One region of the Eubacterium sp. AF15-50 genome, then DNA from elsewhere that is predicted to be linked to it. Evidence: a T-box and tRNA genes for the amino acid it is inferred to sense, from the RefSeq annotation. Region 1 holds a T-box; the other holds one or more tRNA genes.
The links. The T-box of region 1 lies ahead of metG (methionine--tRNA ligase). A T-box ahead of a tRNA ligase gene usually reads a tRNA of that ligase, here a tRNA-Met.

Region 1 (17,132 bases):
ACAGAGGTAATGCAAAGGTAGCATACCTGTATTCCACATATAACCCTGCGGTTCTCCGTGCTATTAAGAGAATAATTGAGTGCGGAAGAAAAGAAGGAATCATGGTTGGTATGTGTGGTGAAGCAGCAGCTGATCCAAAGTTAATACCATTACTTTTGGCTTTTGGTCTGGATGAATTCAGTGTAAGTGCCACAAGTGTTTTGAAAACAAGAAAGATTATTTCTGATTGCGATGTTGGGGCATGTAAGGAATTAGCCGAAAAGGTTATGCAGTGCATTACTGAGGAGGAAGTCTTAAAGTTATTATAATTTAATTTGCGAAATGCAAATAGTATTACAATATTTAATGGATTGGAGCCCAAAATGAATATCAAACTTATAGCCACTGACGTAGATGGTACTCTCGTTGCAGATGACCACTTAACAATCCCCCCAATTAATATTAATGCGTTTAGAAAGGCTAAAGAAAACGGTGCATTAATAGCCGTAAGCACCGGAAGACCATATTCATTAACAAAAAGGGAATGCGATTTGTTAGGTTGCGTAGACTATTTGATACTATCAAACGGAGCAGCTGTGGTGGACATGCACAGCGCAAAGGTTCTCTGCAGCTGCTACCTTCCTTTTAAATCCCTAGAGAGAATATTAAGTGTTTTTGAAAAATATCCGTTGGTATATGAGATTTATGCAGATGGTGCAGGTTACATTACGGATTATACATATGAACATTATTTTGAAGCTAAAGGTCTTCCTGAAGTCTTTTTAACTGAATACAGAAAAATAATGGAGAGATGCGACAGCCCGTGGGATATTATAAGGACTAAAAATGTTGAAAAGTTTAATGTTTCACATATTCCTGATGAATGTATTGAACCTTTGATGAAGGATTTAAGTGAAATTTCTGATTTGGTTTATTCGGCAGGATATAAAGGAAATATGGAGATAACTGCTGTGGGAGCTGACAAGGGGAATGGACTTAAATGGTTAGCAGATTTTCTTGGAATAAATAGTGAAAATATTATGGCATTTGGTGATTCAGGAAATGATGCCACAATGCTTGAGTATGCCGGATGTTCTTATGCATTAAAGACAGGAAATGATTTGGCAAAGGAAAAAGCAAAGTTTATTACGACAGAAGGCAACGCAGACGGCGGCGTTGGAATTACCATAGAAGAATGGTTAAAAAACGGCAAAATATAAGAAGACTTATTTGACATAAATTAAATAATGGTACACAATAGTAGGTATAAATTTTACTAAGGAGGATTTATGCTGGCAAGAGAAAGACAAAATAAAATCGTCGAAATTGTAAATAGAGAAGGTTCCGTATTAGTTAAGGAATTAAGCGAGTTATTTAAAGTTACAGAAGACAGTATTCGAAAAGATTTATCTGCGTTAGAGAAAAAAGGGCTGTTAAAAAAGACTTATGGCGGTGCCATTAAGAATCGTGTGAATACCCATGAAATATATGTTTCCCAGCGAAAGGGAAAGAATGTAAAAGAAAAGCAGCTTATAGCGCAAAAGGCGTTTGAACTGATAGAAGAAGGGGATATGATTTTTCTTGATATTTCTACCAGTAATATAGAACTGATTAAATTAATTATTGAAGCCAATCTGAAGATAACCGTTGTAAGTAATATGATAGATGTTATGCTTTCTTTTGTGCAACCTTCAGATACAAATTTTGTGTTTGTTGGTGGAAAGATGAACAGGGGAAGAGACGGTTTCATTGGTTCATATACAAACAAACAGATTCAGGAATTTAATTTTGATAAGGCTTTTATGGGTGCAGTAGGTGTAGACACTGACAGGGACAAAGTTTATACATATGCTACAGATGACGCATTAACTAAAAAGATGATAATGGATGTCAGCAACAAGTCCTACGTTATGTTGGAAACGAGAAAGCTTGCCCGTGAAGGTAATTATAAATATGCAAATATTAGTGATTTCGCAGGAATTGTAATGGATAGCAAACCGGAGGAAAAAGCACTGAAGGACTTGCAACAGTACAACGTGGAATTGTTCTATTAAAATAGATTAGATAAACAAAAATATTGTTTTTAATAAGTATGTCATAATTTATCTTTCAAAAGGGGCATCCCGGGTGTAATTCAAGAAGTTAGAATGTTGGATTACATTTCGGGGTGCCCCTGATTTTATGTGGTGGTAAAATTTATAAAAATAAATTAAAAGAAATAAAAAAATTATTATAAAGTATTGACATATTTTGTAAATGATGATATTCTCTTTACGCTCAAGTGAAATTCTAGTTAAGGAGAGTATGGTTATATTAATGAAGCCTTACCAATAACAATTTGTTTAGTGGCATATGAAATTGTACTTCAGATCATTATGTTTTCCATTTGTTTTTATACTAGAGAATCACAAAAGAGGACGTAAAATTACGAAACATATCACTTGAAAAATATTTTTGTTTGCATAACTATAGTTTTACCGGAAAAACATAGGGGAGGAAAATCAATGATTGTAGGTATATGTGATGATGAAGAGCAGATGAGAGATAAAATTGAAAAACTGTGCAGAAAAAATTACAACATACAAAATGTACATTATGAACAATTTGCAGATGGAGAGGAAGTCGAAAATACCAATGTTAATATTAATGTTTTAATATTAGACATTAAAATGCCAAAGGTTGGCGGTATTGAAGTTAAAAATATATTTGAAGAACAGAAAAAGGATACTTTGATAATTTTTGTTACTAATCACGGAGAACTGATACACGAAGCTTTTGGAAAGAATGTAGTAGGTTTTATAGAGAAAAGTGATTTGGAAAAAGAGCTTGGTCAATATCTGAACAAAGCAATGGGTATGGTGAAAAAGAATGTTGATATCGACGGCCGAAATTGTAAAGATATTTTATATATTAAGGCAGAGGATGTGTACTGTAGAGTTTTTATGAAAGATAATACCAGCTTTTTAAAAAGAGTGAGTCTTACGAAGATGGAAGAGAAATTGAGGGGAAGTGACTTAGTGAAAGTGCACAAGTCATATATAGCTAATCTTGCGTATGTTTCCAATATTAAAGAAAACGAATTAATAATTGATAATGCGAAAATACCTGTCAGTACAAGAATGCGTACAAAGGTATTTAATGAACTAAAAAAATACGAATATAAAAATTTACATATAATAAATTAGGTAGTGAATAGCGTTTACAACAAAAAGGTTGCGTTTACAACAAAAGGATTGAAAGTTAATAAAAGAAGGAATATGTTGATATTGACAAACAATATAGAGAAAGGTTGGATGAACTATGAAGAAAAAAATTATTGCAATAGCTGTAGTTATGGTTTTAGCCGTTGGAATAAGTATTCCACTTATAAGTAATGCAACTCAGGTAACTGATAAAAATGAAAAGTGGGGTCAATCACTCAAAAAAACTTATGACGAAAAGAAAGTAGCAGATGAACAGAAATATAAAACTTCATTAGTGGGAAACTACTCGGCAAATAAGGTAGAAGGTGATGAAGTTAGTCAGGTTGGAAAGGATATATTAATTACTGATTCGGAACTCAATCAGATGTCAGACTTTTATGTATTACAGGGAAAGAGCCGACAGGAGGCTGACAAAACAGCAAAAGAGTATGCTCAGGAATATAATGCACTGTATGTAGAAGCTGTAAAGAATGGCTTTGATGCTACAGATGAGGAGGTAAAAACATATGTTGATAGTCTAAAAGAGGAACTTAACAAACCGGAGAATAAGGAACAGCTTAATTCAGTGTTAAAAGGTTTTGGTTCAGAAGATGAATATTGGGATTATGAATATATGGTTTATCAGAAACAACTGCCTATTCAGAAATATGTTAAGAGCCTTGAAAATGATTATAATAATGCACATCAGGACGAATTTACAGAAGAACAATTGGCACAGAATTGGAATACCAAGCTGGATTCTATCAAGAAAAAGTTAGTAAAAGAGCAGCAATTTAAAGATGTTCAGAAACCTGTAGATATAGGACAAAGCTTTCAGGAGTAGTATGTGGAAGTTTGAAGAATAGCATGTGGAATAGTATATAAAAGGAATATTTAAATAAAGAAGTCTGATTGGGAAAAAATCCAGTCAGGCTTTTTTTGACATCAAAATACCCTAATATTATGTAATGCCTTATATCTAAGGTAGTTTCTTAGCTCAAATCGGTGCGAGCACATGTGGAATTACCAAGGCATCGTTAATTTTCTTTATTTTTATGGTAATCGTGTTGGTTACACAGTAATGTGAGGAAGTGTTTGGGTATATTTAACATATGAAACGACTTATTTTACAAGAATTATCCATTATAATTTTAAATTTCATGTATTCATATCCGCCGGAGTTATTTCATAACTTATGGACTAATTCCCACCACAATATGATAACTTAAAAGCTTATTTTAGCCCTCAAAATCACCATTACATATTGAAAACAATAAGGAACAATAAAAAGTAATAAAAAATAATAAAAAAATCGTTGACTTTACATATATCCCGTTATAAAATGAAACCATAGAAATGAAGGAGGTGGATATGTTGAGTTGTTTAGTTAAAACAGACAGAATTGAAACATTAAAGAATAGAATGCTCTCGGTTCCAAGATATGCATCTATTGAACAGGCAAAGATTATTACAGACACATATAAAGCACATGAAGGTGAGCCACGTATTATGCAGAGAGCGTACTCACTCAAGAACTGCTTAGAAAAGATAGGTATTAGCATTGAACCGGAAGAACTGATTGTAGGAAACAGAACAGCCGGTGTGAGATACGGAGTAGTTTTCCCAGAAAGCGGCAGCACATGGGTAGATAAGGAATTTGAAACTCTTCCAACCAGACCACAGGACAAGTTTAATGTTCATGAAGAGGATATTAAATATTTCAGAGAAGTAATATATCCTTATTGGCAGGGAAAATCATTAGAGGATGTGCTTAAGGCACGCTACGGAAAAGAGATTGATGAAATATCAAAGGTAGCAAAAATAAATCAGAAAGATCATGCACAGGGACACATTAATCCTGATTGCGAAGGATGGCTTAAGAAAGGTCCGGCAGGTCTCAAGGCAGAGGCACAGAAACATTTAGATGAAGAAACAGATGAAGAAAAGAAGCTTTTCTATAAGAGTGTTGTAACTGTTATGGACGGAGCTATTAACTTCATTATGAGATATCATTATTTGTTATTAGAGGAAGCTAAGGAAAATCCAAAGTGGGCAGATAACATGAAGACAGTGGCTGAAATCTGTAAAAACATTGCAGAAAGACCGCCGGTTACTTTCCACGAGGCAGCTCAGTCATTGTGGTTCTTATTTGTAATCCTGCAGATGGAATCAAATGCATCATCATTTTCACCAGGAAGAATGGACGTTTATATGTATCCTTATTATAAACATGACAGAGAAAATGGTGTAAGCGACCAGGATATATTGGAAATTATAGAAAGCCTTTGGCTTAAATTTAATGAAATTGTATATATGAGGAACTCAAACAGTGCTAAATTCTTTGCGGGATTCCCTATTGGATTTAACATTGCGGTAGGTGGTCAGGATGAAAATGGAGAGCCATATGAAAATGAACTTTCTTATTTATTCCTGAAATCTCAGGAACATATCGGTTTGCCACAGCCAAATCTTTCAGTAAGACTTTGTGAAAAAACCAGTGACAAATTATTGAAGGCAGCCATAAAAGTTGTTTCCCTTGGAAGTGGTATGCCACAGTTCTTTAATGACAAGGCGGTTATTCCTGCCATGATAAAGGATTTGGATATTGAAGAAAAGGATGCAAGAAACTATGCCATTGTAGGTTGTGTTGAACTTACTACTCAGGGAGATAATCTGGGATGGTCAGATGCAGCAATGTTTAACTTAAATAAGGCATTAGAACTTACTTTAACAGGTGGCAAGTGCCTTATAACAGGCAAGCAGCTGGCACCGGATAGAGGAAATCTAACAACATATGAAACTTTTGAAGATTTGGAAGAAGCCTTCAGACAGAATATAGACTACTTTATGGATAAGATGATAAAGGCATGTGAGCAGGTTGAGCAGGCACACATGGACCTTCTTCCTACACCGTTTTTGTCATCAGTTATTAATAACTGTATGGATAAAGGAATTGACGTTACACGAGGCGGTGCAAAGTACAATTTGTCAGGTATTCAGATGATACAGGTAGCAAATCTGGCAGACAGCCTTGCGGCAATTAAGCAGATGGTGTATGACGAGAAAAAGGTGTCAAAGGAAAGACTTCTTAAGGCACTTGAGAACAATTATGAAGGTGACGAGATTTTAAGAACAATGCTTCTTAACAAGGTTCCTAAATATGGAAACGATGTTGAGTGGGTTGATAATCTTGGAGCAAAATGGGCAAAATATTTCCGTGAAAGAATTGGAAAGTTTACCAATTACAGAGGCGGAAAATATCATACAGGAATGTATACTGTTTCAGCTCATGTACCAATGGGAGAAAATGTGGGAGCCTCTCCTGATGGAAGATATTCCCAGACACCGTTAGCTGATGGCGGTATGTCACCGGTTTACGGACGTGATGAACATGGACCGACAGCGGTTCTTAAGTCAGTGTCAAGGTTAGATAAGAGCTGGACTACTAACGGAGGACTTCTTAATATGAAGTTTCTACCGGAATTTTTCAAAACTGAAAATGGAATCGACAAATTCGCTAAGATGTTAAGAACTTTTGTGGATTTGGAGATACCTCATATACAGTTTAATGTTGTAAGAAAAGAAGATTTGTTGGCGGCTAAGAAGAATCCGGAACAGTATAGAAATCTTACAGTCCGTGTTGCAGGATATACTGCATACTTTGTGGAACTGGCGGGAGAACTTCAGGATGAAATTATTGCCAGAACAAGTTATGACGATATTTAAATTTAAGAAAGTGATGATGTGAATTTGAAAGGTTACGTTTTCGATTTTAAGAGATTTTCTACCCATGACGGACATGGCATCAGGACAACGGTTTTTCTTAAGGGATGTACCTTAAACTGTGTCTGGTGTCAGAATCCTGAGGGGATTTCAATTAAACAAAGACCTCTGTATTTCCCAAATAAATGCATACATTGTAATACATGTGTGCATTTGGCGGAAAACGGTGGCGTAACGGAAGTTGACGGAAAGATAAAGCTGGATGTTTCCAAGGTGGAGAACTGGCATAATATAATTGATAGTTGTCCGGCAGTGGCACTAACCATGGATTCCAGGGAAATGACATCTCAGGAGGTAGTGGAGGAAGCCTGTAAGGATGCACCGTTTTTTAAATACGGTGGCGGGGTTACCCTGTCCGGTGGTGAGCCTTTGTTTCAACATGAATTTGCTATTGAAATTTTAAAAGGTTTAAAAGAAAAAAACATAACTACCACCATTGAGACGGCATCTCATATTCCTATGCCTATATATAAGGAAGCCATGAAGTATATTGACTATGTATACGCAGACCTAAAAATAATGGATAGCAACCTTCATAAAAAGTATACGGGCGTAGATAACACTAGGATAGTGCAAAATTTGAAGTGGCTGCTTATGTCAGAAAAGAAAGAAAATGTTATAATAAGAACACCACTAATACCTGGTATGACTGCGACTGAAGAAAATATTGCAGGAATTGCAAAGTTTATAAGCGGTTTGTACCCGGAAGTCAAATACGAGATTTTAAATTACAATCCATTGGCACAGGCAAAGTATGACATGGTGGATAAGGAATTTTGTTTTAAAAACAATCCGCCGTTATACAGCGATGACCAGATGAGGGCATTTGGAAAAATTGCCACAGACAATGGCGTGAAGAACCTTATATTGGAAATATAAGTAATTAGAAGTATAAGTAAATAATTAACGGCGGTTAATTAAATATAGAAAGAGAGAATTTTGGAGGTAAAAAAGATGAAGTTAATTATTGATGACGCAAACATTGAGAAGGTAAAAAAAGTTTGGGAATTATATCCTTGTGATGGTGTTACAACTAATCCGTCTATTTTGGCTAAAAGTGGAAGAAATCCATATGAGGTTCTCTCAGAACTGAGGGAAATCGTTGGAAAAGACGGAGAACTTCATGTTCAGGTAGTTTCAAAAGATGCAGAAGGCATGATTGAAGAAGCTAAAGTAATTAGAGAAAAATTAGGAGAAAATACATTTGTAAAGGTTCCTACAACACCACAGGGACTTAAGGCAATGAAGGCTTTAGCAGCAGAGGGAGTAAACATTACAGCAACAGCTATTTACACACCAATGCAGGCATTTTTAGCAGCAAAAGCCGGTGCAAAATATACAGCACCGTACATTAATAGAATTGATAACTTTGGATATAACGGCGTTCAGGTAGCTATGGATATTCGGGATATTTTTGAAAATAACAATCTTCCATGTGAAGTTCTTGCAGCAAGCTTCAAGAATTCACAGCAGGTACTTGAACTTACTAAATATGGAATAGGGGCATCTACAGTAGCAACAGACGTAATTGAAGGTCTTATTAAAAATGCAGCAATCGACGCAGCAATCGACGCATTTAACAAAGACTTTGAGTCAATTACAGGAGAAGGAAAAACAATGGCAAATTGCTAATTCACAATCTCTTTCTAATAGGCGGGTTTCCGGTAGCGGAGCCCGCCATTTTTAAGGTGATCATAATACCATTCCCACCTAATGATATTTTGTTGACAAAATGCCCATAAAATAATAGAATTATGAGCAGAAGACAAATGCCACGAAAGGAAGAGTAGGTAGCGGATTCGCTTAAAGAGAGCCCGGTAAGGTGGAAGCGGGCAGTGAGAGAAACTACTGAACATGGCCCTGGAGCAGCAATGGTGAAACAGATGGGATATATTCCATTTCTGGAAGTAGCTATTGACGGTTGCACCCGTTACAGCGCAAATGAGATATAAAGATACAACATCTTTATATGAAGTAAAGTGGTACCACGAAGTTTGAACTCTCGTCTTTGCAAAAAAAGATGGGAGTTATTTTTATTTGTGTAAGCATGGTGGCAGTAGTACTTACATTATATTAAATAAAGGTTTCACAAATATGTTAATAATTGCAAAAAATAGCAGATAATAAATATAAGGAGAAAAAAGATGACAAAGAAAACATTTTATTTAACAACAGCAATTGCGTACACATCAGGCAAGCCTCATATTGGAAATACTTATGAGGCAATTTTGGCAGATAGCATTGTACGTTTCAAAAGACAGCAGGGATATGACGTAAGATTCCAGACAGGAACAGATGAGCATGGACAGAAAATTGAGTTAAAAGCAGCAGAAGCCGGAGTTACTCCAAAGGAATTTGTTGACAAAGTTTCAGGAGAAATCAAAACAATTTGGGATCTTGTAGGAACATCATATGACAAATTTATAAGAACAACAGATGAATATCACGAGAAACAGGTTCAGAAGATTTTTAAGAAGCTTTATGACCAGGGTGATATTTACAAAGGATATTATGAGGGAATGTACTGCACACCTTGTGAGTCATTTTTCACGGAATCACAGTTAGTAGACGGCAAATGTCCTGACTGTGGAAGGGAGTGTACACCGGCGAAGGAAGAGGCATACTTCTTTAGAATGAGCAAGTACGCAGACAGACTTATTGAACATATTAATACACATCCTGAATTTATACAGCCGGAATCCAGAAAGAATGAAATGATGAACAACTTCCTTCTTCCGGGGTTGCAGGATTTGTGTGTATCCAGAACTTCATTTAAGTGGGGGGTACCTGTTGACTTTGATCCAAAGCACGTTATCTATGTTTGGATAGATGCTTTATCAAACTACATTACAGGACTTGGATACGACGTAGACGGAAACAATGATGAGTTATATAACAAATACTGGCCGGCAGATTTACATCTTATTGGCAAGGATATTCTCCGTTTCCATACAATTTACTGGCCGATAATGCTTATGGCTCTTGACGTTCCTCTTCCAAAGCAGATTTTCGGACATCCTTGGTTATTACAGGGAGACGGAAAAATGAGTAAGTCAAAGGGAAATGTTATTTACGCTGATGATTTGGCTAACTTATTTGGAGTTGATGCGGTAAGATATTTTGTTCTTCACGAAATGCCTTTTGACAACGATGGAACAATAACATGGGAGCTTATGGTTGAGAGAATGAACTCTGACCTGGCAAATACATTGGGAAATCTTGTAAACAGAACAATTTCCATGTCAAATAAGTATTTTAATGGAGCTGTTGAAAATAAAGGGGTTAGCGATGATGTAGACGCAGACTTTAAGGAAACTGTTCTTGCAGCACCTAAAAAGGCAGCTGAAAAAATGGATAAACTTAGAGTTGCAGATGCAATTACTGAAATTTTTGCATTATTTAAGAGATGTAATAAATATATTGATGAAACAATGCCTTGGGCACTGGCAAAGGAAGAAGACAAGAAGGACAGACTTGCAACAGTGCTTTACAATTTAATTGAAGGTATTAATATTGGCGCAAGCCTTTTAGAGCCATTTATGCCTGAAACATCAAAGAAAATTCTTCAGCAGATTAACGCAGAAGCAAGAGCTTTTGACGATATGGAAGAATTTGGCAAATACAAATCAGGTAATAAGGTTACTGAAAAGCCGGAAATTTTATTTGCCAGAATGGACATAAAGGACGTTATGGAAAAAGTTGAAGAAATTAAGGCAGCCCAGAAAAAAGATACTGAAGGAGAAAAATATCCGGAAGTAGAGGCTAAACCTGAGATTACAATTGATGATTTTGACAAGGTTCAGATTCAGGTAGGTGAGGTAATTAAGTGTGAGCCGGTTCCAAAGGCTAAAAAGCTTCTTGTTTCACAGATTAAGATTGGAGCAGAAACCCGCCAGATAGTATCCGGAATAGCTAAATATTATAAGCCTGAAGAGATGGTAGGAAAGAAGGTTGCCGTTATTACAAACTTAAAGCCTTGTAAGCTCTGTGGTGTTGAGTCTCAGGGAATGATACTTGCAGCCGGGGATGATGAGGGAAATCTTTCAGTAGTAACTGTAGATAAAGATATAGTAAGTGGAAGTGAAATCTGCTAAAATACAAAGAGAAACTTTATAAGTTATGTAAAATCCCATTCCTTAGGGAGTGGGATTGTGCATTTTACCGTCAGCATTTATGAAGGAAAAGTTGGAGGAAATATGATTTTTGATACACATGCTCATTATGATGATGAGGCATTTGATGATGATCGTGAACAGATTTTAGAACGTATGAGAAACAGAGGGGTTGAATACATAGTAAATGTGGGAGCATCCATTCATTCATGTAAGACTACCATAGGACTTACAAGAAGGTTTCCTTATGTATATGGAGCCCTTGGAGTGCATCCGGATGATGTGGCTGATTTAACTGAAGAAGATTATGAATGGTTAGAGCGCAGTGTTTACAAGCCAAAGATTGTTGCCGTAGGGGAAATCGGATTGGATTATCATTGGAATGAAAACAAAGACCAGCAAATAAAAGCTTTTGAGCGTCAGATGCAAATAGCGAGAGAGGCACAGCTTCCTATTATTATTCACAGCCGTGACGCTGCTAAGGATACATATGATGTCATGAAGGCTAACAGGGCTGACGAAATGGGTGGAATTGTTCACTGCTTCTCATACACGAAGGAAATGGCGAAACAGTTTATGGACATGGGCTTTTATTTGGGAATTGGCGGAGTTGTTACTTTTTCCAATGCAAGAAAGCTTCAGGAAGTGGTAGAATACATGCCAATGGATAAGATGGTTATTGAAACAGATTGCCCATATATGTCACCTGTTCCTAACAGAGGAAAGCGAAATGATTCATTTAATCTGCCTTATGTTGTAAATAAAATAGCTGAAATTAAGGGCATCAGTCCTACTGAGGTTATTGACATAACATGTGAAAATGCAAAAAATGTATATGGTATAGGAAGAAAGAGGATATAAATAATGGCGTATCTTGGAACACCGGCAGCAACAAAAGAGATAATAAACAAATACGGATTTGCCTTTCAAAAGAAATTCGGACAGAATTTTCTTATAGATTCTAACATATTAGAAAATATTGTAAGTGCAGCAGGAATTACAAAAGATGATTTTGTATTGGAAATCGGCCCGGGAATCGGAACCATGACGCAGTATCTCTGTGAGGCGGCAAAGCAGGTTGTGGCAGTGGAAATTGATAAGATGCTTATACCTATTTTGAAGGATACATTATCTGAATATGATAATGTTGAAGTTATAAATGAGGATGTATTAAAGGTTGACATAAAATCATTGGCAGAAGAAAAAAACGGTGGAAAACCTATAAAAGTCGTGGCAAACCTTCCATATTATATAACAACACCTATTATTATGGGATTGTTTGAAAGTAAGGTTCCAATAGACAGCATTACAATTATGGTTCAAAAAGAGGTGGCAGACAGAATGCAGACAGGCCCCGGAAGTAAGGACTACGGAGCGTTGTCTTTAGCAGTACAGTATTATGCAGATGCGAAAGTTGTGCTTAATGTATCGGCAAACTGTTTTATGCCAAGACCTAATGTTGATTCCGCAGTAATTAAGCTTACAAGACATTCACAGCAGGTAGTTTCAGTAGCAGATGAGGGACTTATGTTCAGGATAATAAGGGCTTCGTTTAACCAGAGAAGAAAGACTTTAGTTAATGGTCTTAAGAACTCTTCGGAACTTGACTTTACCAAGGAACAGATTGCAGATGCCATAAAAGCTATAGGAAAGGACGAAAATATAAGGGGCGAGAAGCTGACTTTAGAAGAATTTGCAATGCTTAGTAATGCACTGATGGGAAAATAGATATAAAAATAAAATAGTTAATAACGTTTTTATGCATAATATAGAGGGTAACAATAGGTGTTACTCTCTATTTTTGTACAAAATACACAAAAAAACAAACAAAAATCTGTTGAAAAAATCAGATTTAAACAAATTGACTAAAGCTCAAATTCGTGATAAGCTTAGTTTAACGTTAAACTTAGCAGAAGTGGGGAAATTTAAAGAAAGGAAGAGGTATATATGAGAAAGTTAATCAAAAAAGTTGTAGCACTTTCATTGACAGCAGCAATGGTGGTTCAGCCTGTATCAGGTAATTTCTTTAATTTATCACCTAATACAGTTGAAGCAGCACCGGCTACTAATACAGCCGATGTACCGGCAGCACAGTCAAGATTAGAAGCTGCACAGAACAATACTGAATGGCAGGTAGGCGCTAAGATGCCATATTTCAGATACGACACAAGCCCTGCGGCAATTGAAAATTCTTACACAAACAATGCAAAGAATTTAGCTGCAATGGATGAAGGAACAGTATCTTATCAGGATAACTATACAGGAACAAAGAAAGAATCATTAGATTGGGACAGATCTAATATTGCCAGCCAGGCATCAAACCAGTCATATGTTGAATTGGGAAAAGGTCAGTCAATTACATGGACTATTAAAACAGGACGTGGAGGAGACGGTGTCAATGTAAGATACACATTGCCTGACGGAAGCGGTGGAAGCGACGGTGCAGGAAAACCACTTGGACTTCAGAGCAAGTTTTCAGTAAAGGCAAGCAATGGTGCATCTGTTCAGGGTTATGACAATGAAGATTCATCAAAGAGATATAATACATATTTATCAAGCAGTGAGGTAAAGGTTACATCAGACTATGCATGGCAGTATTTCCCAAGTGGACATCCTGTTGATGCTAACAATAGTAACGGTACACCTGCATTTGCTTTTGATGAAGTACATTTCAGACTTAGCGAACCATTAACAGGTGGAAGTACAATTACTATTACAAATACAGGAGACTACACACTTGGAATCGACTTTATTGAAGTTGAATATACAGATTACATTAGCGCACCAAGTGGAGCAACAGTAGTACCTGCAGGAACACATACACAGTCACAGATGGAAAGTTACATCAAGAAGGCTGAAGCAGGAAACAAGATTTTATATCTTGCATCAGGTGTTCATTATATGAATGAAACATGGATTCTTGCAGCTGACGGCGTAAAGATTACAGGTGCAGGTATGTGGTATACAAAATTACAGTTCACTAACTCAGGTATGGGTTCAGGTGGTATCTGTGGTGAGAAGACAGGTTATTGCCAGGGCGTAGAATTCTGTAATATGTATATCAATTCAAACCTTCATTCAAGATTTGACCAGCAGGCAAATTACAAGTGCTTTAGAGATTTGTTTGCAAAAGGAACAAGTATCCACGATGTTTGGGAAGAACATTTTGAATGTGGTTTCTGGATTGGAAGATACGATAGCAATTCAATTAACAAAGAAAGTGATTTAAATATTTACAATTGTAGAGTTCGTAATAACTTTGCCGATGGTATTAACTTCTGTCAGGGAACAAGAGATTCAAATGTTCATAACTGTGACATAAGAAACAACGGTGATGACGGACTTGCAATGTGGAACGCAACAGACTTCCAGCCGGATGATGAATACAATAACACATTCTGCTACAATACAGTTGAATTTATCTGGAGAGCAGGTGGTATTGCTGTTTACGGTGGTGAAGGTCATAAGGTATACAACAACTACATCCGAGATACATTTACAGCAGCAGGTATCCATATGAATACAAACTTCTCAGGATGCCAGTTTAACAACACAACAAAAATCGAAGTAGCAAATAACGTTCTTGTAAGAACAGGTACAAATAAAGATTCATGGAACGAGAGTCTTGGAGCAATTGATGTTTCAGGTGGAGTAAATAATGTAACATTTAGTAACAATGAAATATATGATGCTCAGGCTAATGGTATTCGTACATTTAATTTTAATGGTAAAGGTGTATCAATGAACAACACATTAATTTTTGGTGTTGGCCTTGATAAGATGAATGATGATTACTCATGTAGCAAACATAGCGAAGTTGCTGTAAGACAGAGCGGAACAAACATTACATATAAGAATTTACTTGTAAAGAACGTAGTAACAAAATATCTTTCAGAGAGTGCTGATAAGCATTGGCCATATTACTGTGATGATGCAAGCAACCTTCCAACTATTCCATCAAGCGAAAGTGCATATGGAAATACAAATTACAAATTTGGAATTGATGCCGGTGGAAATTACACATACAGTGGTGGAGTATACACAGCTAACTCAAATGCAAACAGTTTTCCTGGTTATGACATTACAAACGGACAGAAGATAGTTAAAGAAGGTACAGAGCCGGAGACAGATCCTGAAGTAACAACAAGAGATCCGTCAGAAACATTACCAACAGAAGCTCCTACAAAGAAACCTTTAGGACCTGGTGCAGGTGATGTTGAACTTACAAGTTTTGAAGGTTCTTACTCATGGACAACAGATTATAAATGGCAGAAATATGCAACTTTATCAGATTCAATTTCATCATCAATGAAATATCTTGTAGTTACATATTCAGGTGATATTACATCAATGAGATTAGGTGATAATGCAAACCCACCTACAGCAGTATATTGGTTTGATCCAAATCAGAATAATGATGGAACAAATAAACCATTTAAGACAGTAGCAGGAACATCATTTGATGATAGCTCAGCTACAAAGACAGTTGTAGTAGATTTAGGTGCAACAGGTGTATCACCATCATTCTTCTCAGCATTCCATGTTCATACAGGAGCAACAGGAGCAGCAGGAGCAGTATCAATTGAACAGGCATGGCTTACAGATACACTTCCTGATTTATCAGATGGAGAAGAAACAACAACAAATACACCGGAACCTACACAGGCTCCTACAGTAGCACCTACACAGAAGCCAACAGAGGCTCCAACCCAGGCGCCTACAGTAGCACCTACACAGAAACCGACAGAAGCTCCAACAACAAAGGCACCGGAACCAACAACAAAAGCACCGGAAGTTAAGTACGAGCTTTCAGTACAGGGACTTGCATGGGAGAATGCATCAGGTTTATCAGAACTTAAGGAAGGTGACGCAGTTAAGTTTACAGCATTGCTTTACAATAACACAGGAGATGACATTCCTGCAGGTCAGGCAATCGGATTCAAGGCAGTAATAGACGGAAGCACAACAGTTAAGAATGAAGCATATACAGGTGGACTCAAGGCAGGAGAAACAGTTAAGGTTACAGCCACAACAACATGGACAGCAGGATATGGCGGACACACAGTAGTGGCAACTGCAACAGGAGATTCACAGAACTCAGTAACAAAGAAATTCAATGTAGGAAGAAAGTCAGCCAACGTAACAAAGGTTACAGGAGGATATGACCTTGTGGTAACAGACATTGAATATGATAAGAATACAGTAAATACAGGAGACCATTTAGTATTTACAGCAACAGTAATGAATGCGGGAGATACAGACATTCCTGCAGGAACAGTAATCGGATACCAGTTACAGGTAGACGGAAACACATCAGACATCAGATGGTGTGACACATATTCAAGCGGACTTAAGGCAGGAGCATCAATCAAGCTTACATGTAACTCAGGTTCAAACGGAATAAATTACTGGAGTGCAACAAACGGAACACATACAGTTACAGCATGGGTAGATGATGTAAACCGTCTTCCAAATGAAGTAAACGAAAACAATAACACAACAGGCATCACACTTGTTGTACCAAGTGCAGGACTCATTGAAAATCCTGACACACCGGATGATCTTGATAACATAGTTATCGATCCCGGAAAGGTAACAATAAGCAGCAGCGTAAAGATTGAAGGATACCAGATTAGCACAACCCTTGGAGGAAGCAGAGTGGTTGGATCAGTAGAACCTACAATCAACAATAAGGCAGTTAAGAACTGGGGATTCATATATGCAGTAACCAAGGCAGGAGATGCATCATTTGACGTATCAGATGATGACATGGTAGTTGGAACAACAAGTAAGTATGTAACAGCACTTGAGTCAACACCGGTTGGAACAGCAGAAAATGTTAAGTTCGGATCATCAGACACAGCAACATACTTTGTAAGAACAACACTGTTTGGAGCAAACACAGCAAAAGAATACTCAGCACAGTATAAGGTAAGAGCATATGCAGAGCTTAGTGATGGAACATATGTATACAGCAAGGTAAGCTCATACTCAGTATATGACATAGCAGATACATTGTATTCAAACAAGATGATGAATACAATCACAGCCCATGATTACCTTTACAACAACATCC
Region 2 (17,132 bases), on a different contig from region 1:
CATTACCCGATGCATACACATCTTTAGGCATAGTTATTGGCTGAACCAATAGCACTAACGCCAAAACAAAAGATATCATTGCTTTAAATTTCTTTTTTATCGACTCTTTTTTCATAATACCTCCTATTGATATTTTAATATATTAACTTAATTATTGTTTGTTTTTTTGTATTTTTCAAGTATCACTATTTTTTATTACGGTTCTATTTTTTAGCATAAAAATAAAGTTACAATTTAAGCCTGTTAAATGCTTAAATTGCAACTCTATTTTTATAACATCAATTGATATTATTTACGCTTATAAGTTCTGAAATAATACTCCAAATCGAAATAAGTATTTTCTTCACTTTCTTCAACCATTTCCCATTCATCCGACATTTCATCTAAATTAGGTATGAAAGTGTCTGCTGCATATTCATAGTCAACATAAGTAACATATGCAGTATCACAGTATGGAAGCATCTGTTTATAAATGCTTCCTCCACCAATTACAAATACATCTTCAGTATTGTATTTTTTAGCTTCCTCTAATGCCTCTTCTATAGAATAAACCACTGTAGCCCCGTCTACCTTGTAATCTTTTTCAAGAGCAATTACAATGTTCACCCTATTTTTTAATGGTTTTGAATTAGGAAAACTTTCTAATGTATTTTTTCCCATAATAACAACTTTTCCTGTTGTTGTTTCCCTGAAAAATTTCATATCATCAGGTATGCTTACAAGTAAATCATTTTTGTAGCCTATAGCCCAATTCTTATCCACTGCAACAATTAAATTCATTTTGTTCCTCCTAAACTGCAACAGGTATTTTTATCTGTTCACCTGTAACATAATCTTCTAATTTTAAATCATCCACCGTAAAATCATAGAAATTCTTAATTTCAGGATTTATCCACAATTTTGGTGCCGGATGCTGCTCTCTGCTGATTAATTCCTCAACTAAAGGAACATGTCTGTCATAAATATGAGCATCAGCTATTACATGGACAAATTCTCCCACCTCCATGTCATTTACCTGAGCCAATATGTGAACCAAAGCTGCATACTGACAAACATTCCAGTTATTTGCAGTAAGTACATCCTGGGAACGCTGATTTAACATACCGTTTAATACAAGTTTCCCTGTTTCTTTATTTTTCGTTACGTTAAAAGTCATGCTGTATGCACATGGATATAAATTCATTTCAGACAAATCCTGATGTACATAAATATTTGTAAGTATTCGTCTGCTGTAAGGATTGTTCTTTAAATCATAAAGAACTCTGTCTACCTGATCCATATCACCTTCCTTATAGTGATGCTTAACACCTAACTGGTAGCCATATGCCTTACCTATTGAGCCGTTTTCATCAGCCCATGCATCCCATATATGGCTGTTTAAATCATTTACATTGTTAGATTTTTTCTGCCATATCCACAGTAACTCATCTAAGCAGTTTTTGAAACCTGTTTTACGAAGAGTTATTGCCGGAAATTCCTTCTTTAAATCATATCTGTTTACGACCCCGAATTTCTTTATGGTATATGCAAAAGTACCGTCCTCCCACTTTGGTCTGACCTTTTCACCCTTTGTGTCTATACCGTTATCAAGAATATCTCTGCACATATCAACAAATACTTTATCTGCGTAACTCATTAACTTCTCCTCTTATTTCTTCTTTACCTTAACTGTCTTAACCTTAGACCAGCTGCCATATTTCTTTGATTTACCTGTTTTACGGTATGCTCTTGCCTTAATATAATATGTCTTTTTAGCACTAAGCTTCTTTATTACAGCCATGTTTTTCTTAGTATTAACAGTTTGTGTGACTTTCTTTTCAAATTTCTTTGATGTAGAATATTTAATCTGGTATCCTGAAGCTGCACCTACCTTTTTAAGTGTAAGTTTTATGCTCTTATTGTTTTTAGCCCTTACTGCTTTCTTAACAGATGTTTTTCCCGGCTTTATATATATATCAGTATACTCTGCTTTTACACTTGCCGTGATTTTTGCCGGTAAGTCATATGCTCTTGCAGTATATACATAACCGGTTTTGCCCTTCTTAACAGATTTTCCATTAACTATGAACTGGCTTATATTAACTTTCTTATCCATTACTGCTGCTTTCAAGGTAACTGTATCTCCCGGCAGATAATAACCCGTACCTTCTACATAAGCACCAAACTCAGATGTATCTTCAACATAAACCGCACCGGAATCTATCGGAATACATAATATCTTTGCATCATCCTCATAATCATCTTCATCATAAAAATCTTTATTTGACAGCTTGCTTTTATTAGACCCAAATTCTTTACCTTCGTCATCAGCCATTGCAAAACCATATACAACGTATAATTTATCTCCTGCTGTTGTAGCATATAAATTATCAAATTCAAGATTTGATGCATTAAGTGCATACTTTGAAGCAATAAACTTATCCTTTGCAATATTATATGTGAAAGTATCACCTAATGAATCTACACGTAAGTTTGTATATATGATTCCACCTTTTACAAGACCAATTTCACCCATTAAAACAGCAAATTTTTTATTCTTGCCCTCAATTATCTGGGTATCAATTGATTTTCCAATAGTTGCTTTTGACTTTGTCCATTTTGTTCCATCATATATCAGGTTAGCCGGAACATTCATTGTACCATTTGAACCTAATGTAACAACAATCTTTTTACCTACCTGGATAGCCTTTGAATATGCTCTGCCCTCCGGTAAACTCTTTGCAGAATACCACTTCTTAGATGCTGTTGAATATTTCATAACTGTCTTTGAAAAATTATCATCTTCATCAGTACCGCCCATTAAATAAAGTTCACCATTATATGAAGCCAGTATAACTCCATTTAATCCTTCTTTTTCCTTAGGCATATTAGAAAGCTTCTTCCAACCCTTTTCATTATCATAGTACGCCAAAATAGTATTTTGTGCAAAGCCTTCGTCAAGAGTTATACAACCATAAACAACACCATTAGAACATACATAATCTGTTTCATTATAAATCGAAGCAGTTGCGGCATTTCCATATTCTTTTCCAAATACATCTGATGAAAAACCAAACGTACCGTATCGCCAGTAAAAGTCATCCTTACCTGTATCTTCGTCTTTGTATTCCACTCCTTGTGACACTGTACCTTCCCCATCTATATATATCAAATTTCCACCATTAGAAATCATTTGTCCGCCATTTAATTCTGCATCTACAGATGGTCCCACGTTGAAACCGGTACCGGTAGCAAAGAAGTATTCTTTTTCATATGAACGCTCACCTTTAACCAGTTTTATCTTTACTGACTTATTCTGATATGATTTACCATCAACAAGAATTGTCTTTCCATTATTTGATATTGTACTTATCTTTTTATCATTAATATATACTTCAGCATTATCTGTGTAATAACCGGATATTTCTATCTGTTTTTTACTGTTAAACTTAATCTTGTCTATAGTCATAGTCGGATTACCTATTTTAGATAAATCAAGTACTCCGCCTGTTAATATCCTGCCTTCAAAATTTTGATTATTTCTTGCACTTCCTAAAATTCTTGCTTTTATCTGGAGTGCATTTTCATTTGTATATGCATTAGCCACTGCTGCAACAGCACCTGTAACATATGGAGTAGCCATAGATGTTCCATTGTAATAATCATACATACCAAATTCATCCGGTGATACATTTTCCCTGCTTATGCCCCAATTGTCTACATAAACAGTAAAATCACCTTCCTCATATGAGCTAACACATAACAATATTACATGTTGTTCATCTTTTTTGCTCTTTGATGATACCTCTCCTGAAAAATGAGACCAGTAATTACCGTTTTCATCTATATAAGCACTGGCAAACACTCCATCTTCAAGAGTATCTAAATCACTTATATCCACTTTTCCGTTTTTGTCTAATTTACAATCTATGGCATAAATTACCGAATTGTCACCACCTAACCAGTCATCATTTGTTGCCTTTGGACCACTTACCTTAACCATAGCACTGGCTGATGTACCTGTATCTGATGACTTCATTGTATATGGAAGGCACATAAAATACATTCCATCTTTCTGTGCACCTTTTATTTCCCATTTAAGTGATTTGTTGTTATAAGACTTTTCTCCAAAATACTCACTATTTGTAGTTGATACATTCATAGTTCCATCAGATTCACTTAATGTTCCGTAAGCCACTTCATTATTTTCAGGTGTAGCTACCATCTTTCCTTCTTCATTAAAAACATTCAAAATGCTTTCATTATCAAAATTAACATATGTACTACATAATTTATCTTTGTTATCATATATTCCCGGATTAAAGCAATTATATGAAACTGTTGATAAAATATCAGCACCGGGAGCTGCTATGTCAACGCTCTCTGTTCCATAATTTGAAAATCCTGCCAATTCATCCTTTTCATTAGAAGCTGCAACGGAAATTATATATGGACTATCTATAGATGAAGGATAATTATTCATTAAGTTTTCATCATTATCAGAGCCATCATTTCCTGCTGCACATACAGATATAGCGCCTTTCTTTCCTACAAGCTCAATAAGATTTTTTATAATTTCATCTTCTTCATCTGCTGAGCCACCCCAGGAATTATTTACAGCTACTACATTTACACCTAACTGCTGTGCCTTGTAAATATAATTGTACGCTCCTATGGCATCCATTCCACTTCCGCTGCCTTCTTCATTGAGAGTTTTAAGTGCCATTACTTTTATATTGTTACTTTTAGCAATTCCGGCAATTCCAACTCCATTATTTGATTTTCCTGCCGCAATTCCGGCACAATGTGAACCATGACCGTTATCATCCATAGGGTCTGTGTCATAATTAACAAAATCATAGCCGTGCTCGCCATATAATTTTCTGTTGTTATAAGGATTATTCCAAACAATATCTTTTAAATCTTCATGTTGGTAATTAATACCGGTATCAACTATTGCAATTACTCTTTCCTTATTGTCCTTATTATCTAATAATGGTGTGTCTGCATTTACATCAATGCCCTCTGTACCGTTATTCTGTCCCTTATTGTCAAGTCCCCACAAATACTTATAGTAACTGTCATTGTAGTCTGATGCTTTTATTTTATAATTTGGTTCAGCATATTTAACGTTACTTTTCTTTTTTAAGATACTAATTAATTCCTTGGTACTATACTTATCAGACTTAACTAATGACACTGAAAATCCATTGTCACTAACCTTGTTAGCCGATTTTGCATTAACTGATGTATCTGAATTAAAAACATATGTTTCTACAACTTCCATATCATCATCTGCAATGTTGCTGCCGGCACTTCTTGTTGACGTTTTAGTGTTTCCATACATAACAATAGCCTGACCCTCAACATAATTTCTGCTGCTCTTTACTGCTTTTTTCTCTTTTGTTACTTTCAAACTTTGATTTGCCATAGTTGGCACTGCCGTACATGTCAAACACATTGCAAGGGTCAATGCCATGGCTTTCTTCGCCATTCTTTTCATATTCACAATCTCCTATCTCTTGTTTTCCACTATTGTGGGTTAATTTGTACATTGGGGAATTTTATTTCACACCACTTAATATTATAGCATATATATTTTTACCTGTAATCCTGTAAACGAAAAAATCTGCTTTTTATTTCAAATTTTTTAACACTCCGAAAGTATACCCCATTTCTTCCCATTTGCTAAGCAATTCATCTAATATTTCCCCATTTGTTTTTGATGTGTTATGTAATAAAACAATTGCCCCCGGATGTATCCGTGATAACAATTTATCAAATGCTTCTTCTTTAGTAGGCTGGGAATCCCTGTTCCAGTCCACATATGCTAAACTCCAGAAAAATGTTTTGTACCCCATTTCCTGAGCCATTTTCAAATTATCCGTATCGTATTTTCCCTGGGGAGGTCTGTAATACTTAGTCATGTTTTTTCCCGTTATACTTTTATATAGTTCCTCCACCTGTCCTACCTCATTTGCGAATTTTTCTTTATCCATTCCTACAATGTTTGGATGATTATATGTATGATTTCCTACAGTATGCCCTTCTTTCACCATCCTTTTAACTAAATCTTCGTTTTCCTTTAAAAAATGGCCTACCACAAAGAAAGTTGCCTTTACTTTATGCTTTTTTAATGCATCTAAAATAGCAGGCGTGTTTCCATTCTCGTATCCACAGTCAAAGGTTAAATATATTTCTTTTTTATCCCCGCTTCCTATATAGAAGGCATTATATTTTTTCATAACCTCCGGTGATTCCGTTCCCGTAGGCTGAGTTCCACTTTCTCCAAATCCCAGTCCCCAGTTTTCACCATTTTCAATAACATTACTAGCAGGTAAAACCTTTTCTTTTACCAGCCCCACGCCTTCTCCGGCAAAGAAAGCTATGGCAAAAATACCAATAATAAACAGTATTCCTTTTAACCCGCTGCCTCTTTCGCCTTTTAATATTTTTTTTATCATACCCTATTCCTGAAAATATATTTACTTAATTATATGACGCCAGTGCTGAAAGTATAAATTCTATCCTTTATTTATCTGCAGGGAATACAATATTTTGCTGTCTTCTTGCTTCATCCATAACCTTAATGCACATTACGGAATACTTTATATGTTTGTCAGTAAACTCACCTTTATTAATAAGTTCTGCCCATTCTTCTGCCTCATATTCCAAATTCAAATCCTTACATGGAATATTCTCTATGTTTTCTTCATAACCATCATTATATATTATTTTGATTTTTCTCGGATTTGGTATGTCCTCTATCAATATAGTTCCTTTTTCTCCCTGAATCTGGCTTGGAAGTCTTCCATTGGTAATCTTGGAATAGGAAATATCTGCTATCATACCGTCATATGCACAGGTTATTGTCCCCTGACCGTCTATACTGTCAGGAAGCATGGTAGCTGTTGCCTTTATTTCATCCGGCAATCCAAATAATTTTACTAACGGATGGACGCAATATACTCCAATATCCATTAATGCTCCATTAGAAAATGACGGATTAAAGGCATTTTCAATTATTCCGTTCTTGTATTTATCGTACCTGGATGAATACTGGCAATACTGAAACTCCACTCTTCTTACAGGCTCTATCTTTTTCATTGCATCTTTTATTGCCATAAATCCCGGTGAATACACTGAACGCATGGCTTCCATTATAACCACATTGTTCTCTTTAGCTAACCGGCATAACTCATTAAGTTCTCTTAAATTGCTGGTAATGGTCTTTTCTATCATTACATGTTTTTTGTTTTTTATCATAAGCCGTGCCTGTTCATAATGCAAAGAATTAGGACTTGCAATATATACCGCATCTACATCCTTTGATTTTGCTAATTCTTCTAAATTACCAAAAATAAGATTTCCATTATGCTCTTTGGCAAATTTTTCTGCTTTTTCAATGTTTCTGGAATATGTTCCGTTATATTGCAGCCCCTCTACCTGTGCCGCACATTTTAAAAACCATTCAACCACAAAATTTGTACCTATTGTTGCAAATCTAATCATATGTTATCCTCCAAAAATTGTATTAAAAAGGCACCATATTTCTATGATGCTTTTTTAATTATTTATTTTAATCTCTGTCTCACTATTTCATATGCCAAAACCCCTGCTGCTACCGAAGCATTAAGAGAATCGATATCCCCAAACATTGGCACCTTTGCAATAAAATCACATTTTTCCTTTACAAGGCGGCTTACACCTTTTCCCTCGTTTCCTATTACCAGACCTATTGGTCCCTTTAAATCAAGGTCGTACATTGTTGTGCCATCCATATCTGCACACACAAACCACAATCCCTTTTCTTTAAGTTCCTCAATGGTTTTGGAAATATTTGTAACCTTTGCTACCGGTGTATAATTAATGGCTCCTGCTGATGCCTTAACTACTGTTGCCGTAAGCCCTGATGCCCTGTGCTTTGGAATAATAACTCCGTGAGCCCCTGCTAAATTAGCTGTTCTTATAATTGCCCCTAAGTTATGCGGGTCTTCAATATCATCTAAAATAATAACAAAAGGCTGCTCACCTTTATCCTCTGCCTTTTTTAAAATATCCTCAACTGACCCGTATTCGTAAGCTGCAATATATGCAATGACTCCCTGATGTTTTCCTGTTTCTGACATCTGGTCAAGTCTTTCTCTTTTTACATAGTTAATAACAGTACCCTGCTTTTTGGCCTCCCTAAGCACCGTATTCATAGAGCCTTCCTTACAATGCTCTAAAACAAAAAGCTTGTCTATGGTTTTGCCTGCGCGAAAAGCCTCAATTACGGCATTTCTTCCCTCTATTACAAATTCCTCGTATCTCATTATAACCTCTTTATACTTCTTTAATATTATCCTGCTTAAAAAGTTCTATACCGGTTTTCATAAGCTCCATCATTCTGTCTGACTGTCCACTTAAATAAAGCCAGCCCATAAGAGCTTCAAATCCCGTTGCTACCCTGTAATCTGACATAGAGGCATTTTTTGCTCTTGTAACAGCCTTTGCGTTACGCCCTCTTTTATATATGGACTTTTCCTCTTCTGTCAGCATATCCATTATTAAATGAATCATTTTTGCCTGACTTTGTGCCTTTACCAGTTGGGAAGATGCCTTATGTATTTTGTTTACCTGTCTGTTAGCCTCATCTACAATAATGGTTCTTACTACAATTTCGTAAATGCCATCTCCAATATAGGCAAGGGTCAAAGGAGAATAATCATTTACATTAATCTCCTTTAACTCCATCTTCTTTCTAATTATTCCAAACAAATCCGGTTCCATCATATATTTCCTAGTTTCTGCTCCACTTTGTTCCTTCTCTTGTATCCTTAAGGATAATTCCCTTAGCTGCCAGTTCATCACGTATGCTGTCTGCTAATGCAAAATCTCTGTCTTTTTTAGCCTGGGCACGTTTTGCAATCATTTCTTCAATGTAGCCCTCATCCCCTACTTCCTTTTCTTCCTTTTCAAGGATGATTCCAAGAACATCACAAAGCCTGCTTAATACATCATATAATGACTTGGCAAATTTTTTGGATGAATTATCATCTAAATTACTGTTAGAAAATTTTACAAGCTCAAATACTGCTGTAATGGCGTTTGCCGTATTGCAATCATCATCCATTGCATCTTCAAACTTAGTTACAAATACCTTTGCATCATTTAACATTTTCTCTTCTTCCTGAGAAATAGCACCAGCTTTTCCATTAGACATAACTTCCCTGATTTTTTCTCCGGCAGTTACTATTCTCTCTAATCCATTCTTTGCTGCTTCCATTAATGAATCGCTAAAGTTAAGGGGACTTCTATAATGGGCGCTAAGCATGAAAAATCTAAGTACCTGCAAGTCATATTTTTCTGCAATATCTCTTACTGTAAAGAAATTTCCAAGAGATTTTGACATTTTTTTATTGTCAATATTTAAAAATCCATTGTGCATCCAGTATTTTGAAAAGCAACATCCGTTAGCTGCCTCGCTTTGGGCAATTTCATTTTCATGATGTGGGAAAATCAAATCCTCACCACCTGCATGGATATCTATTTCGTCTCCTAAATACTTTTTAGACATTACTGAACACTCAATATGCCATCCCGGTCTTCCCTCACTCCAAGGTGATGGCCATGCCGGCTCTCCCTCTTTCTTTGGCTTCCACAAAACAAAGTCTAAAGGATCTTCCTTTGATTCCTCTCCTGCTACCTTAATATCTCTGTGTCCTGCCTCTAAATCATCTATATTCTTCTTTGATAATTTTCCGTAATCACTAAACTTTCTTGTTCTGTAATAAACAGTTCCGTTAGAATCATATGCGTATCCCTTGTCAATTAACGTTTTAATCATATCAATCATGCCATCAATTTCCTGAGTGGCAAGTGGATGTGTTGTAGCAGGTTTAACATTCATTCCTGCCATATCTTTTTTACATTCTTTTATATATCTCTGGGATACTTCCTCAGCGGTGCTTCCCTCTTCAATTGCCTTTTTAATGATTTTATCATCTACATCGGTGAAGTTAGAAACATAATTAACCTCATATCCCTTATACTCTAAATATCTTCTGAAAGTATCAAATATAATCATAGGTCTTGCGTTTCCTATGTGTATAAGATTATACACTGTAGGTCCACATACATACATTCTTACCTTACCTTCCTCTATAGGAACAAATTCTTCTTTTTTTCTCGATAATGTGTTATAAATCTTCATTTTGTACTCCTTATCCATTAAACGTAATCATTTATAAAAAAGCTGTCTTTTCTACATACTGCCGGCAATCCCGGAATCAACTTATACCCAAATATATGTGCAGTAAGTTCGCCTATTCCTATGTCAAAATCAGGCTCACCTTCTATATCCCCTTCAGACTTCTTTTCTAATTTTATACTTCCATGTTTTTGTGTCATAACAAAATAACCGTTATTCTCATCTAAAATAGGATCTGTTATTTTAAACACAATCTCATCTATGTTTTTAAATTCAAACATCCTTAGGGTTTTTCTTATATTTATTATTCTTGCCATAACATATGGCTTTCTTACATCACTTTCCCAACTTAAAGATTGTATGCTGCTATCTAAAACTTCCTCAAATATTTCATGGTCAATCCATATTCTATATCCCACAATAACTTTATTTTCCACGTATATGTCAATATGTCCGCCTTCAACATCTATAAGTTCTTTTATTCTTTTGAAATACTCCACATCCTTTGACACTACCACGCTATACTTATTATAGGCTGTTGACTGGGCAAAAATTGATAATTTCACCAAATCACTGTTATCTGCCTTTCTTAATATAAGTGAATGAGTTGCCTTCCTCCTATGCTCCGTAGGAGTTATCTCAAATTTGTCCATAACATAATTAAAGCCAAATCTCTCATATATGGCGGCATTATTTTCATCTGATGGAATAAGATAAGTAAATGCATCCATGTTTTCGTACATTTTCTTTAAAACTTCATTGAAGATTTCGTGCATATAACCTTTGTTCCTGTAGCCTGCAAATGTCCCCACTGCGTATATATACATTACATTGGTCTTAAGGGAACCCACAACCAGATTTTTAGGGATAAGGTGAAGTGCAGACACAATTTTCCCATCCTGCTCATTTACCACCACTTCATTATGTGGCAGACACTTTGAAAAATAATAATCAGTAAATTCTTTTCCATCCTCACTGAAACAATGTTCATAAAGGGGTCTGATATTTAGTTTCTCAAAACTTTCCAACAATCTAATCATATTAATAACTCTCTCTTATTTTTGAATTATAGTATATTTTTCAATCATATATATAGGATTATATGACTCCTTTGACTTTCTTAGTCCATCAAGTCCCATATCATCCTCGCGGTTTACTTTTCCTGCCATGGGGAAAACTTCCTTTAAAAACTCGCTACATATATACTGATACAATCCTCTTATGTTATGGTCGGCTTTTTCCACCGGTATATACACCATGTCCTCTTCTTTATAATAATTTCCAATGGTAAACGCCTTTAATTCGCCATCAATGTAGACACCTGCCATCTTATAATCCAGATATTCCTCATTATCCAATAAAAACTTTACACCCTTTGCTTCACTATCAATAAATTCATGCTCCTGTGAATGCTCCTTGGTTATTTTCCATTTATCAATAAAATCAAGAATCTCTTTTTCGTTATTTTTAGTTAATATTTTAAACTCATATCGTCCCTCATAATCCCTTTTAAAAGCATTTAAATGATTTTTCTTGCCATGATATTTTTTACCGCTGAAAGTTCTTAATTTTTCAGCATCATATATATAATCAAAATATGTCCTATCAGGGACTACCACGTATTCATCCTTAGGTAAATCAAGAATCTCCACTGCCTCTTTATCCACCACATACATAGTCAGTTTCTTTTTCAGGCAATTATTAAAATACTCCTGAGTTTCTAAAAAACACTCCCTTAAATCCTCATTTCTGCAACAGGGAATGGCTGAATAAAACTGTCCATCCTCGCTTTTCGCCACCCACATAAGTCCTTTGTCGGTAGTAAAATACTTAGTAGGGTAACAATTCTCCCATAGATATAAATCCAAAAGATTGCTGTCTGCTGCCTGAGGTCTTCTCATTCTGTAATATTTATCAAGTAATTTATAATCTTCAACTTTAATAGTTTTTAAATTATACGTTTTCATTTAAACCTTCTTCTAATAAAGCTATAGCCTGTGAGGATATTCCAAGACCTTCACCTGTAAATCCCAATCCTTCCTCAGTTGTGGCTTTAATACATACTCTGCTTTCTTCGATATTTAATGCTTTGGCAACATTTTTTACCATTTCATCCCTAAAAGGGGCAAGCTTTGGTTTCTGGCAAATTATTGTTGCATCTATATTTCCAATCTTAAAATTATTCTCTCTTAACAATTCCCCTACGTGATGTAAAAGTTTAATGCTTGATATTCCCTTATATCTGTCATCCGTATCGGGAAAATGCTTTCCTATATCCCCTAATGCTGCAGCTCCTAACAGAGCATCCATTATGGCATGAACTACCACATCTGCATCTGAATGTCCTAACAAACCTTTTTCGTATGGAATATCAACTCCTCCTAATATTAATTTTCTATCTTCAACCAGCTTATGGACATCATATCCCATTCCTATTCTCATGTGTACCTCCATAGGGTAATACCCGAATAGTTAGTATACCACAGTTTCTAATTATTATAAAGAAAAAAGTACCGACTATTCGGTACTTTCTCATCTAATAGCGAGAGGGGGATTCGAACCCTCGACACCACGGGTATGAACCGTGTGCTCTAGCCAACTGAGCTATCTCGCCAAATATTAAATTCGCATCTTTTGAAAATGAATGGGACCTACAGGGCTCGAACCTGTGACCCCCTGCTTGTAAGGCAGATGCTCTCCCAGCTGAGCTAAGATCCCATACAGAATTCAAACTGCCTTATTAATATATACGTTTATCCAATTATTGTCAAGCACTTTTTTTATTTTTTTAAAATTTCATTGACAATTGTATTCTCTTCCTCTCTTTATCAACACTTAATACCCTTACATTTACCACATCACCGACAGACACTACATCCAATGGATGTTTTATATATTTATCACTCATTTCTGATATATGAACAAGTCCGTCCTGATGAACTCCTATATCTACAAAGGCACCAAAATCAATAACGTTTCTCACTGTTCCCTTTAATTCCATACCTTCCTTTAAATCATCAAAGTCTAATACATCGCTTTTTAGTATCGGCTTTGGCATTTCATCTCTTGGATCCCTTGCAGGGCGTTCCATTTCCAATATCATATCCTTAAGAGTGATTTTATCTGTTCCTATTTCTTCAGCCACACTATTATAATCCTTAACATCCTTTGAGATTTTCACCTGTCCGGATATAATATCTGATGTAGTATATCCGTATTTCTTAAGAAGCTTCTTTGCGGCAGCATAGCTTTCAGGATGAACACTTGTGTAATCTAAAGGTTCTATGCCGTCTCTTATTCTCATAAATCCCGCACACTGTTCAAATGCCTTTGGGCCTAATTTTGAAACCTTAAGCAATTCCTTTCTGCTGTTAAACTGTCCGTTTTCTTCTCTATATTCCACAATATTTTTTGCCAGAGTTTTGTTTATTCCTGAAATATATTCCAAAAGGGGAGCTGATGCAGTATTTAAATCAACACCAACACTGTTGACACAATCCTCCACTACGTTTCCAAGAGTTTCTTCTAACTTTTTCTGGTTCATGTCATGCTGATACTGCCCTACACCTATAGCCTTTGGCTCAATTTTAACCAGCTCAGCCAAAGGATCCTGCAATCTTCTTGCCATAGATGTGGCACTTCTTTGACCTACATCAAAATTTGGAAATTCTTCTGTTGCCAGTTTACTGGCAGAATATACGGAGGCTCCCGCCTCATTTACAATAACATATTCTACCTTTGTAGGGCATTCCTTAATAATATCCACAATAATTGCCTCTGATTCCCTTGATGCTGTTCCATTTCCAAGGGATATAAGACTAACATTATATTTTTTTATTATATCAAGAACAGCTTTCTTTGATTCTTCCACCTTATTTTGCGGTGCTGTAGGGAAAATAACTGTAGTGTATAATACCTTTCCTGTAGTATCAACCACTGCCAGCTTACAACCGGTTCTAAATGCCGGGTCCCATCCTAAAACATTTTTTCCAATAATAGGCGGCTGCATAAGCAATTGCTTTAAGTTCTCACCAAATACATCAATTGCCCCATCTTCTGCTTTTTCCGTCAGGCTGTTTCTTACTTCACGCTCAATTGCCGGCTTTATAAGACGCTTATAACCATCTTCCACTGCATCCTTTATAACCTGTGTAAAATCAGACTGTTTTGTTATAACCGCCTTATTTAATGCCTTTATTATATTTTCATCAGGCATTTCAACCTTAACATTTAATACCTTTTCCTTTTCTCCGCGGTTAATTGCCAGTATTCTATGTCCTGGTATTTTATTTACTCCCTCAACATAATCGTAATAATTTTCATATGGTGTTTTTTCTTCCGGATTTTTAGCAACAGACACTATTTCCCCATGTTTCATTACTGTATTTCTAATGGCATCCCTAAACTCTGCATTATCTGAAACTGATTCTGCAATAATATCCTTTGCTCCCTGAATTGCATCATCAACGGTTTCCACGCCTTTTTCTTTATTTACAAAATCCTGTGCCTCCTCCTGGGGAGTTTTACTGCTTATCTGTGCCATAAAAATCATTGCCAAAGGTTCTAATCCCTTAGCTTTAGCTTCCGTGGCTCTTGTTTTTCGTTTTGGTCTGTAGGGTCTGTATATGTCATCCACTTCAACTATTGTCATAGCCTTTTCTATTTTTTTCAAAAGTTCAGGAGTCATTTTTCCCTGTTCCTCAATGGAAGCAATAACTGTGTTTTTCTTTTCCTCTAAATTTCTAAGATATTTCAATCTTTCATCTAAATCTCTTAGCTGTTCGTCATTTAATTCTCCCGTAACTGGTTTTCTGTATCTCGCAATAAAGGGAATTGTATTTCCTTCATCTATTAATTTCACTGCTGCCTCAACCTGCCATAATTTTACTTTTAATTCTTCTGCAATAATCCCGTTTATGTTCATCTTTAACATTTCCTTCCATTTTGGTCATATAATATATTGTGTATAACTTTGTATTTTAACTAAATACCTCTTTATTTTTCATTTTTACAATGTTATACTTTCCGTTGTATGTACTTTTTTACACACATACTTATTTTAACAGATAATTTTATTTTGTGTAAAAAAAATAGAGAGTTGGCACTGATTTATACTCTGAATTACAAATAAAAAACAGAAGGTTTCTTATGATTAAAGTAAAGAAAGAACTTCGTAAATATAAGCACATATGGCCGGTTATGTACGTGTTCATCTATATGCCCTGGTTTATTATGTTAGAAAAGAATATTTCGGCAGATTACCCGGGACTACATATTTTACATTGTCCCCTAGATGACATGATTCCTTTTTGTGAATGGTTCGTTATACCGTATTTGTTATGGTTTTTATATGTTCCGGCAGTTTTCGTTTTTCTGTTTTATCATTCCAAAAACGAATTTTACAGAATTTGTGCATATGAATTTACGGGAATGACAATTGCACTTTTGGTATGTACCCTTTATCCCAACGGTCTTGAACTTAGACTGGATAATGTGTCCAGAAGCAATATATTAATTGATTTGGTACATTTTTTATATGATAAGGATACACCAACCAATGTATGTCCAAGCATACATGTTTTTGCCACAATAGCAACTCATATATGTCTGGTTAAAAGCCCTCATATGAAGGAGCTGATACCGCGACAGACAATTAAACATCTGTCCCTTATACTATCTGTACTGATATGCTTATCTACCATGTTTTTAAAACAGCATTCGGTAATTGATGTTATATGCGGTATTCTTTTAGCAACGGTATTGTATTTTGTGGTATTTAAATGGTGGTTTAGAAATGTAGATTTTCCTGCTCCTGTGGTTAAAGACCCACATCAGCATCAGGTTTTATATTTTCTTAATAAAAGAAGAAAAAAATAAGGGAAGGCACGTTTTTTGTGCTTTCCCTTTATTTTTTAGTTAAATCCTACAAACTTGTTTGCAATCTTATATCCTATAACTGAAATCTGTCGTCCTGCCTTTCCCGGTAAGTTCATTGTTCTTCCTAATATTGACTTTCTTACCTTTTCATAAAGTTCAGGGTTGCTTTCCTTAACATCCTTCCACAATTTTTCCTTATCATCAAGTCTTTGCTTTGAACCTTCCCTGATAGATAATATAGAGGATACACACATCATCATATCAAAATAATGAACCATTGCCTTATCAATGTTTTCATGGTCAATTTTTGAGTTATTGTAAATTTCAAGCATTAATCTGGTAACACGATACTGCTGATCTAATCTCTTTATCATAATCGATTCCTGAACAGACTGATCATCTCTTCCTATAAAGTATTTGTAAAGACATACATCTAAATAATAAATATTCTTTACATATGGCAGTGGCTGGAATACATAAATATTATCAACATAAAATGTATGCTTCGGAAGGACCATTCCACATTCCCTTAATATTTTTGTACGGTAAATTACTGAATGCATTAAAAGATACTGTGTCATGCCGAATTTTAATTCATCCCATCCAAACATTCTGTTAACAGGCATTGCACTTTTGTATTTCATGATTTTCTTGTGCTTTGCTCCCTGCTTATCATACATAAAATTAGATACTAACATATCAAGACCTGCATCCTTTGATACCATATCTTCTAATAAATCCAGCACCTTCTCTAATGCTTTTTTCCCTAAGCAGTCATCACTGTCTAACACCTTAAAATATAATCCCGTGGCATTTTTAATACCTGTATTTACTGCTTCTCCATGTCCACCGTTTTCCTGATGAACAACCTTTATAATGTCAGGAAATTTTTTCTGGTATTTGTTGGCAATCTCCAGTGTATTATCACTTGAGCCGTCATCTACCACGATAATCTCAACTCTGTTGCCTCCTGTTAAGGCACTTCTTATGCTTTTTTCCATATATTCACTGGAATTATAGCATGGTATAGTAACTGTTAATAACTTCATTATTCTTCTCCTTAAATCTCATTTTCTTTTTTGGC

Region 2: it encodes a tRNA-Met, which carries the amino acid that the T-box ahead of metG (methionine--tRNA ligase) is inferred to sense. The anticodon was not compared.

Annotation. Positions count from the first base shown of each region.
Region 1 covers NZ_CAKVZL010000001.1:53,561-70,692, forward strand. Annotated here, with positions in the region: gene ptsP (phosphoenolpyruvate--protein phosphotransferase) at 1-308, shown strand, start outside; gene Q5O73_RS00280 (Cof-type HAD-IIB family hydrolase) at 363-1,199, shown strand; gene Q5O73_RS00285 (DeoR/GlpR family DNA-binding transcription regulator) at 1,269-2,033, shown strand; gene Q5O73_RS00290 (LytTR family DNA-binding domain-containing protein) at 2,484-3,164, shown strand; gene Q5O73_RS00295 (hypothetical protein) at 3,280-4,005, shown strand; gene Q5O73_RS00300 (formate C-acetyltransferase/glycerol dehydratase family glycyl radical enzyme) at 4,533-6,887, shown strand; gene Q5O73_RS00305 (glycyl-radical enzyme activating protein) at 6,906-7,823, shown strand; gene Q5O73_RS00310 (fructose-6-phosphate aldolase) at 7,899-8,576, shown strand; T-box leader at 8,710-8,957, shown strand; gene metG (methionine--tRNA ligase) at 9,089-11,038, shown strand; gene Q5O73_RS00320 (TatD family hydrolase) at 11,141-11,917, shown strand; gene rsmA (16S rRNA (adenine(1518)-N(6)/adenine(1519)-N(6))-dimethyltransferase RsmA) at 11,921-12,784, shown strand; gene Q5O73_RS00330 (CARDB domain-containing protein) at 13,004-17,132, shown strand, end outside.
Region 2 covers NZ_CAKVZL010000013.1:1,223-18,354, reverse strand. Annotated here, with positions in the region: gene Q5O73_RS03040 (discoidin domain-containing protein) at 1-115, opposite strand, end outside; gene Q5O73_RS03035 (dihydrofolate reductase) at 289-780, opposite strand; gene thyA (thymidylate synthase) at 791-1,636, opposite strand; gene Q5O73_RS03025 (S8 family serine peptidase) at 1,649-5,482, opposite strand; gene Q5O73_RS03020 (polysaccharide deacetylase family protein) at 5,616-6,443, opposite strand; gene Q5O73_RS03015 (Gfo/Idh/MocA family protein) at 6,511-7,491, opposite strand; gene rlmB (23S rRNA (guanosine(2251)-2'-O)-methyltransferase RlmB) at 7,554-8,294, opposite strand; gene Q5O73_RS03005 (Mini-ribonuclease 3) at 8,305-8,754, opposite strand; gene cysS (cysteine--tRNA ligase) at 8,762-10,174, opposite strand; gene Q5O73_RS02995 (GNAT family N-acetyltransferase) at 10,192-11,211, opposite strand; gene Q5O73_RS02990 (DUF2156 domain-containing protein) at 11,227-12,138, opposite strand; gene ispF (2-C-methyl-D-erythritol 2,4-cyclodiphosphate synthase) at 12,125-12,613, opposite strand; tRNA gene Q5O73_RS02980 (tRNA-Met) at 12,712-12,785, opposite strand; tRNA gene Q5O73_RS02975 (tRNA-Val) at 12,817-12,889, opposite strand; gene Q5O73_RS02970 (Tex family protein) at 12,960-15,095, opposite strand; gene Q5O73_RS02965 (phosphatase PAP2 family protein) at 15,320-16,048, shown strand; gene Q5O73_RS02960 (glycosyltransferase family 2 protein) at 16,084-17,097, opposite strand; gene Q5O73_RS02955 (CPBP family intramembrane glutamic endopeptidase) at 17,109-17,132, opposite strand, start outside.